Regions from separate parts of the uncultured Turicibacter sp. genome, predicted to be linked through region 2. Evidence: riboswitches for the same ligand, from Rfam matches in the RefSeq annotation. Region 2 holds a riboswitch; each other region holds the start of a gene.
The links. A riboswitch is a leader RNA that binds a small molecule or an ion and turns the genes downstream of it on or off. The one in region 2 is predicted to bind lysine.

Region 1: linked by a shared signal. The riboswitch ahead of QWC74_RS11955 (Na+/H+ antiporter NhaC family protein) and the one ahead of QWC74_RS04770 (YfcC family protein) in region 2 are both predicted to bind lysine.
Region 3: linked by a shared signal. The riboswitch ahead of lysA (diaminopimelate decarboxylase) and the one ahead of QWC74_RS04770 (YfcC family protein) in region 2 are both predicted to bind lysine.

Annotation. Positions count from the first base shown of each region.
Region 1 is NZ_CALIOS010000123.1:1,342-5,583, reverse strand. It holds gene QWC74_RS11960 (hypothetical protein) at 504-656, opposite strand; gene QWC74_RS11955 (Na+/H+ antiporter NhaC family protein) at 1,080-2,687, opposite strand; lysine riboswitch at 2,845-3,017, opposite strand; gene rlmD (23S rRNA (uracil(1939)-C(5))-methyltransferase RlmD) at 3,270-4,242, shown strand, end outside.
Region 2 is NZ_CALIOS010000047.1:28,385-32,626, forward strand. It holds gene QWC74_RS04760 (alpha/beta hydrolase) at 1-1, opposite strand, end outside; gene proC (pyrroline-5-carboxylate reductase) at 132-938, shown strand; lysine riboswitch at 1,235-1,408, shown strand; gene QWC74_RS04770 (YfcC family protein) at 1,684-3,117, shown strand; gene QWC74_RS04775 (M20 family metallopeptidase) at 3,243-4,242, shown strand, end outside.
Region 3 is NZ_CALIOS010000068.1:13,242-17,483, forward strand. It holds gene QWC74_RS07380 (aspartate-semialdehyde dehydrogenase) at 1-113, opposite strand, end outside; gene QWC74_RS07385 (aspartate kinase) at 132-1,337, opposite strand; gene lysA (diaminopimelate decarboxylase) at 1,362-2,654, opposite strand; lysine riboswitch at 2,750-2,928, opposite strand; gene QWC74_RS07395 (DUF2798 domain-containing protein) at 3,085-3,591, opposite strand; gene QWC74_RS07400 (helix-turn-helix transcriptional regulator) at 3,858-4,242, shown strand, end outside.

The DNA of each region.
Region 1 (4,242 bases), on a different contig from region 2:
TCTATCGTATTTTTATAGAAAATATATTTTTTAGTAGACTGAAAGGCGGAGTTATCCATGCAAGTGCTGAGATAGACGTGAGTCTATCTCTTTTTTTATAGAAGGTGTAGATTTTAGCAGAATGATGGATTAGCGCTACTATGTTAGCTGTTCTTCCTAAACGAAGTGAAGGATAGAACAACTATACACCTGTGGTGTACTCGGCGTCAGGCCGAGTTATCCTAACAAGGGGGACCCCATCCACGAAGTGGTTTTCTCCACTAATGGGGTGCCAAATACCATAGGTGTGAGCCCATTCCCTAGTAGTGGAGGATAAGATTGCTAGTAGCAATCGCTAGGTGACCCATTCCCTAGTAGCGGAGGGGAAGATTGCTAGTCCCAATCGCTAGGTAACCCATTGCCTAGTAGCGGAGGATAAGATGCTAGGTGACCCATCTCATTTTTATAAAAGAATTTTATTATTTAACATAAAAAGGTCCCGCTTCTATTGGGACCTTTTTATGTTAAAACATATCGGTGTGAGCCCCGACTTCGACGGCAAGTTCAAGAGCAGAAATGAGTTTTTCAGCTTCGGTATGACCGGGTGCGATTTCGAGTAATTCTTCGACTAGATTGTATTGACTTTCGGTAAGTTGGAAAGTTTTTGTTTTTTCCATGAAGAGTCTCTCCTTTTATTCGAAATACTATTAGTATAGGTAATTTGTTTCCTATTATACTTTATTAGTTATTTTAAAATTTATGACGATTTTCGTTGAATTTTAAAGTTTATCATTGTGATGATAAAGCCCTCAGTTTCCTCTTCAGATTTTGCAACATCTGAAACATTAAATCCTATAAAAGGAAGAAAATAAAATTTTAAAAAAGTTTGTTTATTTTGTTTAAGATTTGAAAAGTGTTCCCATAATGTACTTGTATGAGACGTAACTCTCCCCCTATGTTATGTTTAGTACAAGATGATAAATCTTTTCTCCAATTCTCAACCTCTCTTAGAAATATAATAAAAAGGAGTCATTGAATCAGTTTCCCCCCTGTTCATTGACTCCTTTTAAATTTATGTCATATTCTCCCGTTTTGATTTCTTATTCATTTGGCATTAAGTGTAGGTTTTCAACTTTCTTAACGTTTTGACGTCGAGCATAGAAAATTACCAAAGCAAATCCTAAAGCCATGACGATGTAAGACGTCATTAAAGTCCCTGTCACCCCAAACGCCATATAGCCTAAGGCAGCGATACCTGCTGATAATAGAGCGTAAGGGAGTTGGGAGTTGAAGTGAGCTCCGAGGTCACAACCTGACCCAGTGGCTGATAGAAGGGTTGTATCTGAAATCGGTGACGCGTGATCTCCAAAAATTGCACCCGATAAGACAGCAGCCATAACCGGTATCATCAGATTTAAGTCGATGGCTGCGGCAACACTTCCCGCAATTGGAAGTAAGATTCCGAATGATCCCCAAGATGTTCCGGTTGAGAAAGCCATAAAACTTGCGACTATAAACATGACAACTGGAATAAAGTTTGGATTAATATTGGTGCTTGTAATCACTGAAGCTAAATAGCCTCCAGCATCTAAGGCTCCAACTAGTTCACAAATCGCCCAAGCTAATAATAAAATTCCAATCGCTCCAAACATAGAGCGAGCTCCTATCATAAAAGCTTTTAAAAAATCAGGTAGTGTGACTTCTTTGTTTAAAACATGACGATAAGCCAGTCCCATTGAAACGATTAATCCAGCCATTCCTCCATAACGAAGTGCTTTAGAGAGAGCGATGTTGTCAAGGACGGTGAAGAAGAAGTTAAACTCAGGATCAGTGACTGATTGTGCCCCTTGAATTCCGGTGATAGCCATCGTTCCAACCGTGACAATAATTAAGGTTAGAATAGGAAGAATTAAGTCCCAAATCGTTCCTTTTGAAGATTCAACATCTTTTTCATGAGGATTCGATAGTTCGCTGCCTACAATTGAGCTGTCGCTTCCTTGTAACGTGTCGGCTTCGTATTTTTTCATTAATCCAAGATTTAAGTTAAAGCGAATGACAACGAAGACCATGATGAGGGTTGTGATGACATAAAAATGATAAGGAATGGTCATTAAGAAGGCTGAGAAGGCACTGTAAGAAATGCCTGCTCCTGCTAAGATGACAGCCATAGAACCCATGATTCCAGTTGCCCAACTTGAAATGGGGGAAATGACACAAATAGGTGCTGACGTTGAATCAACGATATAAGCGAGACGAGCTCGCGATACTTTTTGTGCTTCGGCTAATGGTTTTGAGACATTTCCAACGACTAAAGCGTTGAAGTAGTCATCAACAAAAATCAGAATTCCTAAAATAGCAGCGGTATATTGTACCCCTTCGCGTGTTTGAACGCGACGAATAATGGCTTTTGTAAAAGCAGTGGCCCCTCCTGATAAGACGATATAGCCTGTAATAATACCTAGGGCGATTAAAAAGAAGATGATGGACATATTCCACTCATTTAAGAATCCGTAAAGTCCATCCTCTTCAATGACTAGAGAACTAAAAGTGATGAGTAGGGTTGAGATGGTATCTCCGATGCTAAATGCTGATAAAATTAAAGCAGCACAGATGACACCGACTCCTAGTGATAAGATAACGCGACGTGTGATGATAACCAAAAGAATTGTGAGGATTGCCGGAATTAAGGCATAGATGGTTCCAACCATTTTCATTCTCTCCTTTTATATTGAACTTTGATTGAATCATCTCGTCCGGCTCTGAAAGTTATAAAAAAAAGAGCAATGCAGAGTTAAACTCATACATTGCTCAATAATGGGGTAGCTAAAAAAAGATCCCTTAGTGATACACGTATTATTTAACTCTCCGATCATTAGTTCTCCACTACCATAGGCAGTGACAGTGTTAGACTTCTTCAATCTAACCCCAGCAAAAAATAGCGGACACTATTTTCACTTCGGCATGGATACCTTTTAGAATTTGTCTTAGACGTCACTCTCGAAATTCCTACTCTTTAGCCATGCACCTCTAACTCATCAAAGAGAACAGAGACGTATTCAATTATCCCTATTGTAGCATCTTTTATTGTAGAGTCAATATGAATTGTTATAAATAAGTAAAAATGGTATAAAATTACGTATCATTGCAACATAATAAATGAAAGATCATCATCTCAGTGTATTTATTGCGAATAAGAGAGGATTTTGTCAACTATCTGCGAATAAGATATGTAAAATAATCACGAATGTGGTAAGATAAAGGGTAGCTTAAAAGCATTGGAGGTTTTTTTTATGAATATGTCACCTTTAAAGGTTGGTCAAGAATTTTTAGTGACGATTAAACGCATCGGGATTAACGGTGAGGGAATCGGTTATTATAAAAAACAAGCGGTGTTCATCCCAGGAACATTAGTTGGGGAAGAAGTTGTGGCAACTTGTACACGTGTAGCAGGTGGTTATGCAGAAGCAGAATTAGTACGCGTTAAGAAAAAATCAAGACATCGTTGTCAACCAGCTTGTGAGGTTTATGGACAATGCGGTGGATGTCAATTACAACATATGACCTACCCGGAACAATTGCGTATTAAACGCGATGCCATTTGGCAAGCGGTTGAACGTTACACCAATTTAGATCCTGAAGAATTAGATATCCGTCCAACGATGGGAATGGATAATCCATATAATTATCGTAACCGTGCTCAAATGCCAGTTGGGTATGATGAAGATGGTGTGATGGTCGGATTCTATAGCATGAACTCACGAGAGTTAGTAAATGTCACAGATTGTGAGGTTCAATACGAAGAAATCAACAAAGTCGTGAATCACGCGGTTGATTTATTAGATGATTATAAAGTTTTTGCGTATGCACCCAAAACGAAAAAAGGAACAGCTCGTCACATTGTCGTTCGTCGTGGATATCGAACAGGTGAGATTCAAGTGACGTTTGTATTAGCGAATAAAGACTTCAAGAAGATGTATTCTTTAGCGCTTGATTTAATGAAGTATTGTCCTGAAGTGAAGTCAGTTTATGTCAACTATAATTCTGATGACACGCATGAAATCTTTGGACCAGATATGATTAAAGTAGCGGGAGAAGATTTCATTACAGATCGTTTAGGTAAATTTAAATTTAATTTATCACCACGCGCTTTCTATCAATTAAATCCAGAACAAACAGTGAAGTTATATAATCAAGTGAAGTATGCTGCTTCTTTAACAGGAACTGAAAAAGTGGTAGATGCTTACTGTGGAGTTGGAACGATTG
Region 2 (4,242 bases):
TTTAAAAATCCCCCCCTAGTATGATTACTAAACTTACTATACCACGAAGGCAATGAATAGTTAAGTAAACGTTTTTATTATTATTGAGAAGTATAAATAAAAGACTATAATAAAATAAAGGAGGATGAAATATGAAGTATCCGGTTGGATTTATTGGTAGTGGTAATATGGCGATGGCGATGTTAAAAGGATTATTGAAATCTGAATTAATATTATCAAATGATATTTTGATGTCTAATCCTAGCCAGACAAAAGTTAATCGATTTGTTGAAGATTATAAAATAAATGGGACAACTTCAAACCAAGATGTTGCAAATTTATGTCAAATTGTTATTTTAGCAGTTAAGCCATATTTATATCCCGCTATTATTGATGAAATTAAAGAAAGTATTCATAAAGAAACCATTATTGTGAGTATTGCAGCAGGACCAACACTTCAAATGATTGAGGACTATTTTCAAAAAAGTATTAAGGTAGTTCGTACAATGCCAAACACACCAGCACAAGTCGGTGAAGCGATGTCAGCAATTATACCAAATCGCAATGTTACAGAAAATGAGTTAAATCAAGTGATTGCTATTTTTAATAGTTTTGGAAAATGTGAAGTGGTGTCTGAAGTATTAATTGATTCCGTTATTGCTGTGAGTGGATCATCACCTGCTTATGTTTATATGATGATTGAAGCAATGGCTGATGCTGCTGTTTTACAAGGGATGCCACGAAATCTTGCTTACGAATTTGCTGCACAAGCAGTGCTTGGAGCGGCGAAAATGGTACTAGAAACAGGGATGCATCCAGGGGGATTAAAAGATCAAGTTTGTTCACCAGGTGGCACAACAATTGAGGCAGTTGCTAAATTAGAACAAGAGGGATTTAGAGCAAGTATTATGAATGCTATGGAAGCTTGTGCAAAGAAATCTAAAAAAATGAGTAAATAAAAAAGACACGCTTTAAAACTAGCGTGTCTTTATAGGCTATTTATATAATTTATCTTCTTTTTTCTCAAATTTTTTTTCCTCATGATGTTGTTCTTTATGATGAATTTCCATTTCATGAATTTTTTCTTTAATACTCATTAAGGCCATCTCATTTTTAAAAATTTATTATAGTTAGCTCTCTATAGTGTATTTATTAAAAAAATATAAAATAGAAATTTTATTGGATAGTTACATAAATTTACACTTGCAAAAGAATAGAATATAGTTTATGATTTAATTAATTAAAAAATAAATAGGTTTTAGATAGAGGTGCGGTAACTAAGAGTACTATTGAAGAGTGAAGACGTAGACGCAATAGGAAAGGAGTTCTCGCCGAAGCCTATCATCGATACTTTAAGGTGATAGAGCTGGTGTTATGTAAAATATACTTAACACTGTCACAAAATATTTTGTGGTGAGCTATCATTTAAGATGAATGCATTGTATATCGATTAAATGATATATTAAAATTCAAAGTCTTGAGTGATTTGCTCAAGGCTTTTTTTTATTAAAGCCAACCATAAAAATTGTGGAGGGCTATCATTTGAGCATTCAAAAGTAAACGCACGTTATGTGATTATTTCTGAAAAGTCTTGAGTGATACTCAAGACTTTTTTTATTGTGAAGCTCTTGCACCTCATACCATCCAAGAAAAGATGGGGACAATGCTTTATTGGATGTTAAAAACCTGAAGGGAGATTAATATATGTTAAGTCTTAGAAGAGCCAGAAGTATTGAAACTGAGGCAGGTGCGAAAAAAGAGTTTAAAGTACCACATACGCTAGTTATTATTTCTTTTATCTTAGTCATCGTTGCCGTAGCAACATGGATATTACCAGCTGGGATGTATGAGCGAGTGGTTAATGATTTAGGTCGAACAGTCGTTGTGGATGGATCGTTCCAATACATCGAGCAATCACCGCAAGGATTATTTAGTTTATTACAAGCTCCATTAGAAGGAATTGTAGGAGCTTCAGAAATTATTGCCTTTTTATTTATCGTAAGTGGAGCAATTGCTATTATTACAAAAACACGTGCAATTGATGCTGGAATTACAAGTGCCGTTAAATCGTTCCATGGAAAAGAGATGTTAATGATTCCGTTTATTATGGGATTATTCTCATTAGGTGGCGCAGTTTTTGGAATGACGGAAGAGGCAATTCCATTTATTGCAATGTTGATTCCACTTTGTTTAGCTTTAGGTTATGACAGTATTATGGCGATGGCTATTTCTTATGTTGGATGTATTGTTGGTTTTGCTACAGCAATGATTAATCCATTCTCAGTAGGGGTTGCTCAAAGTATTGCAAATGTTCAAGCTGGATCAGGTGTGGGATTCCGTACTCTAATTTGGGCAGTTACAACTTTAGCATCTATTCTATTCTTAATGTGGTATGGTCGTCGTATCAAACGTAATCCAGAATTAAGTCCCGTTTATGAAATTGATCAGTCACGTCGTGAAGCATTAAAAGAATCAACTGAAGAACATATCGAGTTTACAGTAAGACATAAAATTATTTTATCTTCGATTTTAGTTTGTTTAGCTGGAATTGTCGTTGGAGTACTAAAATTTGATTTTGCTATTCCAGAAATCGCGGCTTTATTCTTAGCTACAGGAATCGTGGCAGGATTTATTGGACGTTTAAGTTTTGATGATATGGCAACATCGTTTGTAAGTGGAGCAAAAGATATGATTGGAGCAGCTATTGTGGTTGGATTTGCTCGTGGAATCGTGATTCTTGCACAAGATGGTCAAATTATTGATACAATTCTTTACCAATTATCAAACTTCATCGGTCAATTACCTTCGTTAATTGCGGGATATGTCATGTTCTTTGTTCAAATGTTTATTAACTTCTTTATTTCATCAGGTTCAGGACAAGCAGCTTTAACAATGCCGATTATGGCGCCACTTGGTGAGTTAGTTGGAATTACACCGCAAACATCAATTTTAATTTTCCAATTTGGTGATGGATTCTCAAATGCGATTTTCCCAACAAGTGCAGTCTTAATGGCTTGTTTAGGGGTAGCAGGTATCCCATGGTCAAAATGGATTAAATGGATTTTACCACTACAAGTTATCTTTGGAGTAATTGCTATTATCTTTATTACAATTGCTATTTTAATGGGTTGGTCATAATATTAATTTTGCTAGGCATTTTCTTTATAGAGAATGCCTAGTAAACTATAGTTGAACTTAAAATGAAAAATGAATTAGAATAAGAAGAAATCTATCAATAGATTTTTGTATACAGGAGGGGCATTATGAAAGAACAATTATTGCAAATTAGTGAAGAGCTTAAACAAAGATTATGGGAAATGAGTGACTATATTCATGATCATCCTGAGCTTGGAAACCAAGAGTTCGAAGCTGTAAATACATTAACTTCATTTTTAAAAGAACATAATTTTTCAGTTGAAGTAGGTGTTGCAGGATTAGAAACAGCATTTACAGCGGTTTACGATAGTAAAAAACCTGGATTATCTGTCGCTTATTTATGTGAGTATGATGCATTACCTGATTTAGGTCATGGATGCGGTCATAATATGATTGGTGTAATGAGTGCTGGAGCAGGGGTTTTATTGAGTAAAATTATCGATGAAGTTGGTGGAAAAGTTTATGTTTTTGGAACGCCAGCTGAAGAAACAAATGGCGCTAAAGTAACCATGGCTGAGGCAGGATTATTTAATGAGATGGATGCTGTTATGATGGTTCATCCGGATGGATATACAACAGAAAGTGGAACATCTTTAGCAATGGAAGCTTTACAATTTGATTACACAGGACGTCCTTCTCATGCAGCAGCGAGCCCAGAGAATGGAATCAACGCTTTAAATGCTATTATTCAATTATTTAATGGAATTGATGCATTACGCCAACATGTTAAATCAGATGTTCGTATGCATGGGATCATTACAAATGGTGGGGTAGCAGCGAATATTGTACCAGAACATGCCACAGCACAATTTTATATTCGTGCAGCAACGAAAGAATACTTAGCAGTTGTTAAAGAAAAAGTTTTAAACATTGCACAAGGTGCTGCTTTAATAACAGGAACAACAGTAGAGATTAGTAACTATGAATTATCTTATGATGATTTAAAAACGAATCAAGTATTATCAAATGCATTTAATGAAAATTTACGTCAACTTGGAATCACAGATATTCATCCAGCTAAAAAGGAAACTGGATCAGTCGATATCGGAAATATTAGTAACATTTGTCCAACGATTCATCCCTATATTGGAATTGGTGATTGTAAGA
Region 3 (4,242 bases), on a different contig from region 2:
GATGCTAGTAGAAATAAATGATTAATCGGAAACTGACGCTCCTCGAGTACCTTTAAAAAAGTTTGCCCAACTAATCCAGTCGCCCCTACAATTGCAACATTTACTTTTTTCAAATTAATCACTCCCCTAAGTTATAAGCCTAATTCTCCGGCTAAAACAGCAACTGTTGTTGCCTTATCCTTTTTATTGATGGTATAGGAAATGCTGATTTCAGATGTCGTTACCTGTCTAAATGAGATATGATGATTAGCTAGAATTCTAAATATTTTTTCCGTTACTCCACTTTGATTCAACATTCCAACCCCAATCACTGAGACTTTTGTAATATCATCTTCAAGTTCAATGTCAATTTCTTGATACTGTTTTTTTAGTTGTTGCATGACTTCCTTGATGACATCATAATCGTCTGTTGATGCAGTAAAAGAAAGATTAACGATCCCATTAATCGGTCCCGTTTGACTAATCATATCCACATTAATATTCGCTTCTGCTAATTTTTCAAAAACTATTGCAATATTTTCAACCTTAAATTCAAGATTGCTGATAGTCACCATTAACACATCGTCACTGATACTTAATCCTGTAATGACGTTCTCCTCCATATTATGATCAACTCCCCTAATTGTTGTCCCCGTGATATCATGCTGACTAGATGCTACATAAATTGGAATTTGATATTTACAACCAATTTCAACAGCTCTTGGTTCCATGATTCCAGCTCCAAGACTCGCCATTTCCATCATTTCTTCATAGCTAATATCATCTAATTTCTTTGCCTCTTTATATAGACGCGGATCAACAGAGTAGATTCCATCGACATCCGTATAAATATGACATCCTCCTCGTAGTTTGGCTGCTAAAGCGACAGCTGTTGTATCGGAACCCCCACGACCAAGTGTTGTAATGTCACCTTTTTCATTCATACCTTGAAATCCTGCGACGACGACAACTTTTCCTTCTTTTAAATACGATTTTACTTTTTCAATGTCGATATCAATGATTTTATTTTTTGTATGAGGACCTTGGGTTTTGATACCAGCCTGAAATCCGGTTAAACAAATTGCATCCACACCGTATTCTTTAAGCGCCATCGATAATAAGGAAATGGATACTTGTTCCCCCGTTGATAAGAGCATATCAAGATCTCGTTTATCAGGATTAGTTGATATTTTTTTTGATAATTCAATCAAATCATCTGTGGTTTTTCCCATGGCTGAAACAACAACGACCAGATCATGTCCCTTTTCTTTTTCAGCGACTATTTTTTTAGCAATATTTTTGATTTTATCCGTACTTGCAACTGATGTGCCGCCATATTTATGCACTAAAATCCCCATTTAATTCCCCTCCTGTTTACCTCTTTAAACTTCTAGTGATAGAAGTTCTTCATATGTTTGACGACGACAAATTAATTGAGCCTCACCATCTTTCACAGCAACAACTGCTGCTTTTGGAATTTTATTATAATTTGAGGACATGGAATAACCATAAGCACCTGTTGAGGTGATAATCAAAATGTCCCCACTTTCAATCTTATTTACGTCAACGTCAGTTATTAAGATATCCCCACTTTCGCAACATTTTCCGGCAATCGTAACATGACGCTCGTTTCCTGATTCCATCCAATTTGCAATGGCACATTCATAAACCGCTTGATATAAAGAAGGCCTAATATTATCTGTCATTCCTCCATCGACACTAACATAAGTTCTAACATCTTTAATATCTTTCATTGACCCAACCGTATATAAAGTACTTCCTGCATTGGCAACAATTGAGCGCCCTGGTTCAATAATCAATCTTGGAATATCTATTTGTAAAGTTTCGCAAACCGTCTGGGCTTTTGTTAAAATTGCCTCACAAAACTGTGCAATCGATTTAGGTGCATCCTTCTCTGTGTAATAAACGCCGACTCCTCCACCTAAATCAACATCAGTAATCTCAAATCCAAATTGCTCTTTAATATCTTTTACGAGTGTCATCATAATCTCAACTTCATCTAAAAAGGGATTCACATCAAAAATTTGTGATCCAATGTGCGCATGCAAACCAATTAAATTTAAATGCTCATACTTATGAAACACTTCAAGACATCTTTGTAAGTCCCCATTCGATAAGGTGAATCCAAATTTCGAATCGATTTGTCCTGTTTTAATGTAGTCGTGTGTATGTGCTTCGATACCAGGTGTAATTCTTAAATAAACATTTTGTTGTTTACCACGTTTATGACACATTGTATTTAGCGTCTCTAGTTCATAGTAATTATCAACTACAAAAACACCGACACCATACTCTAAGCCCATGTTGATTTCATCAAATGTCTTATTATTACCATGAAACAAAACATGATCCATTGGAAAATCAGCTTTATAAGCAGTATACAGTTCACCACCAGATACAACATCAAGATAAAGCCCCTCTTCTTTAATCAGGTGACACATGTAAAGTGGCAAGAAAGCTTTTCCGGCATAAGCCACACGATTCCCTCGCTCCTCAACTTTAAAATGCTTCCTATAATCTTTGCAATTTTGTCTAAGTAGTGCTTCGTCAAAGACATAAAGTGGTGTTTGATAAGTGTTAACCAATGTTTGACAACTTACCCCTCCAATAAATAATTGTTGATTTTCAATGTTCATTGTTCCATGTAGTTTCATCCTAGACTCCTTTTTTCATTTTGATAAGGCACTAAAAAAGCCCCTCGAATACATTCAAGGGGCCTTTAATATACCGAAAAATCGGTTGGGATATCCTCAAATGTAGCACACCACAAAGTGATTTTTGTGACAGTGATGCATATCTTTTATGCACCCCCAGAGAATTAACCTTAAAGCGTCAGTTAATCTCTTCGGCGAATCTTCCTTTCCCAATAAGTCATCGCGCTTACCTCGTTATTAGTACTCTTAAGCCTTCGCAACCTCTACGTTTTAATGATGGTTTGAATAAGCACGTTTCATCATGCTTAATACTATTTAATTGTGAATTCTCTTTATTTTATGTCAATCATCCCCCCTTTATTCCGTTTGGATGTCATATTTTAGTATTAGAAAAAAAGTTATCCTCAATTAGGAGGATAACTTTTTCATCTTAAGCGACTTCAATTTCATTTGTATCGTACTGTTTTTCATTATCTAACTGGTGTTTAAAGACAAATCGGAAAATATATCTAACAAAGGGTTGAACAAAGAAAATTTGAGTAAAGAAAGCAAAGGGTAAGTTAATCACAATATTTTGGAACCAAGTAGCAATTAGTTCGCTTGTGAAACCGTGGAATAAAATAGTTGAAACTAATGACATTAAGGGACACATGAAGACAATAGTCGAGCAAATAAATACGGTTGTAATAATCACTTGGCTATCTTTTTTGAAATCAATCATACTAAAAGCAAGTTTTTCTGAAAGAGGACCTGCAATAAATATTTCAATAAGTAAGGCGAAGATTAATTCAATCGGAACGATTTTTAAAGAAGTAACAAAGACTTGATTTGACATTCCTCCCATTTCAATGGCTACGTTATAAAAGACGAATAAATGAACTGTAATAAAAACAGTTAGTACAGCAAAGAATAATTTTTGAATTTTTGTTTTTGGCATAGTATCTTTCCTTTCTTTTCGTAAAAGAACGCAAAAAAAGACACACGAAGTCACCTTGTACCGTAATCAGATTTACGTGCAAAGCACTACATGTGTCGTTTGTTCTAGTTCATTATTTAATTTTTTATAATTAGATTTTAACTCATTTAGAGACAAAAAGTCAATTATTTTATCGAATTCAATCATTTAAAGATACATTTTGAAAACGACTTTTGTAGTATGTTATACTTAATTAAAATCAGTTTTTTTGACAGCGAGGTTTTAGCATGACAATCGTTCACTCTTCAGAGGAGTTTCGAGAAGCGGTCCTTTATGAGTTAAATTTCAAGGCATTCCAAGAGAAGTATTGTAAAATTTTCAAAGATATTGAACATCCTGAAAATGGCTATTTCTTATTATACGAACGCCCTGGTTATTATGAGTTCGGGATTGCTGATTATACGATTCCCCATCATTTTACATTAAATTTTGATAACCCACAGCGACTTGTTCGATTTGGAACGGTTCACAAAGGGACAACAGAATTTCAAATTGATAATCAACCCATTTCTTCTTTTAAACCTTCTTCTTTTTTCGTTGTAGAAAAAGATTTAAAAGGGAAGCAGAATTGGACAAAAGGACAACATTTTCATGGTGCAGAAATCACGATTT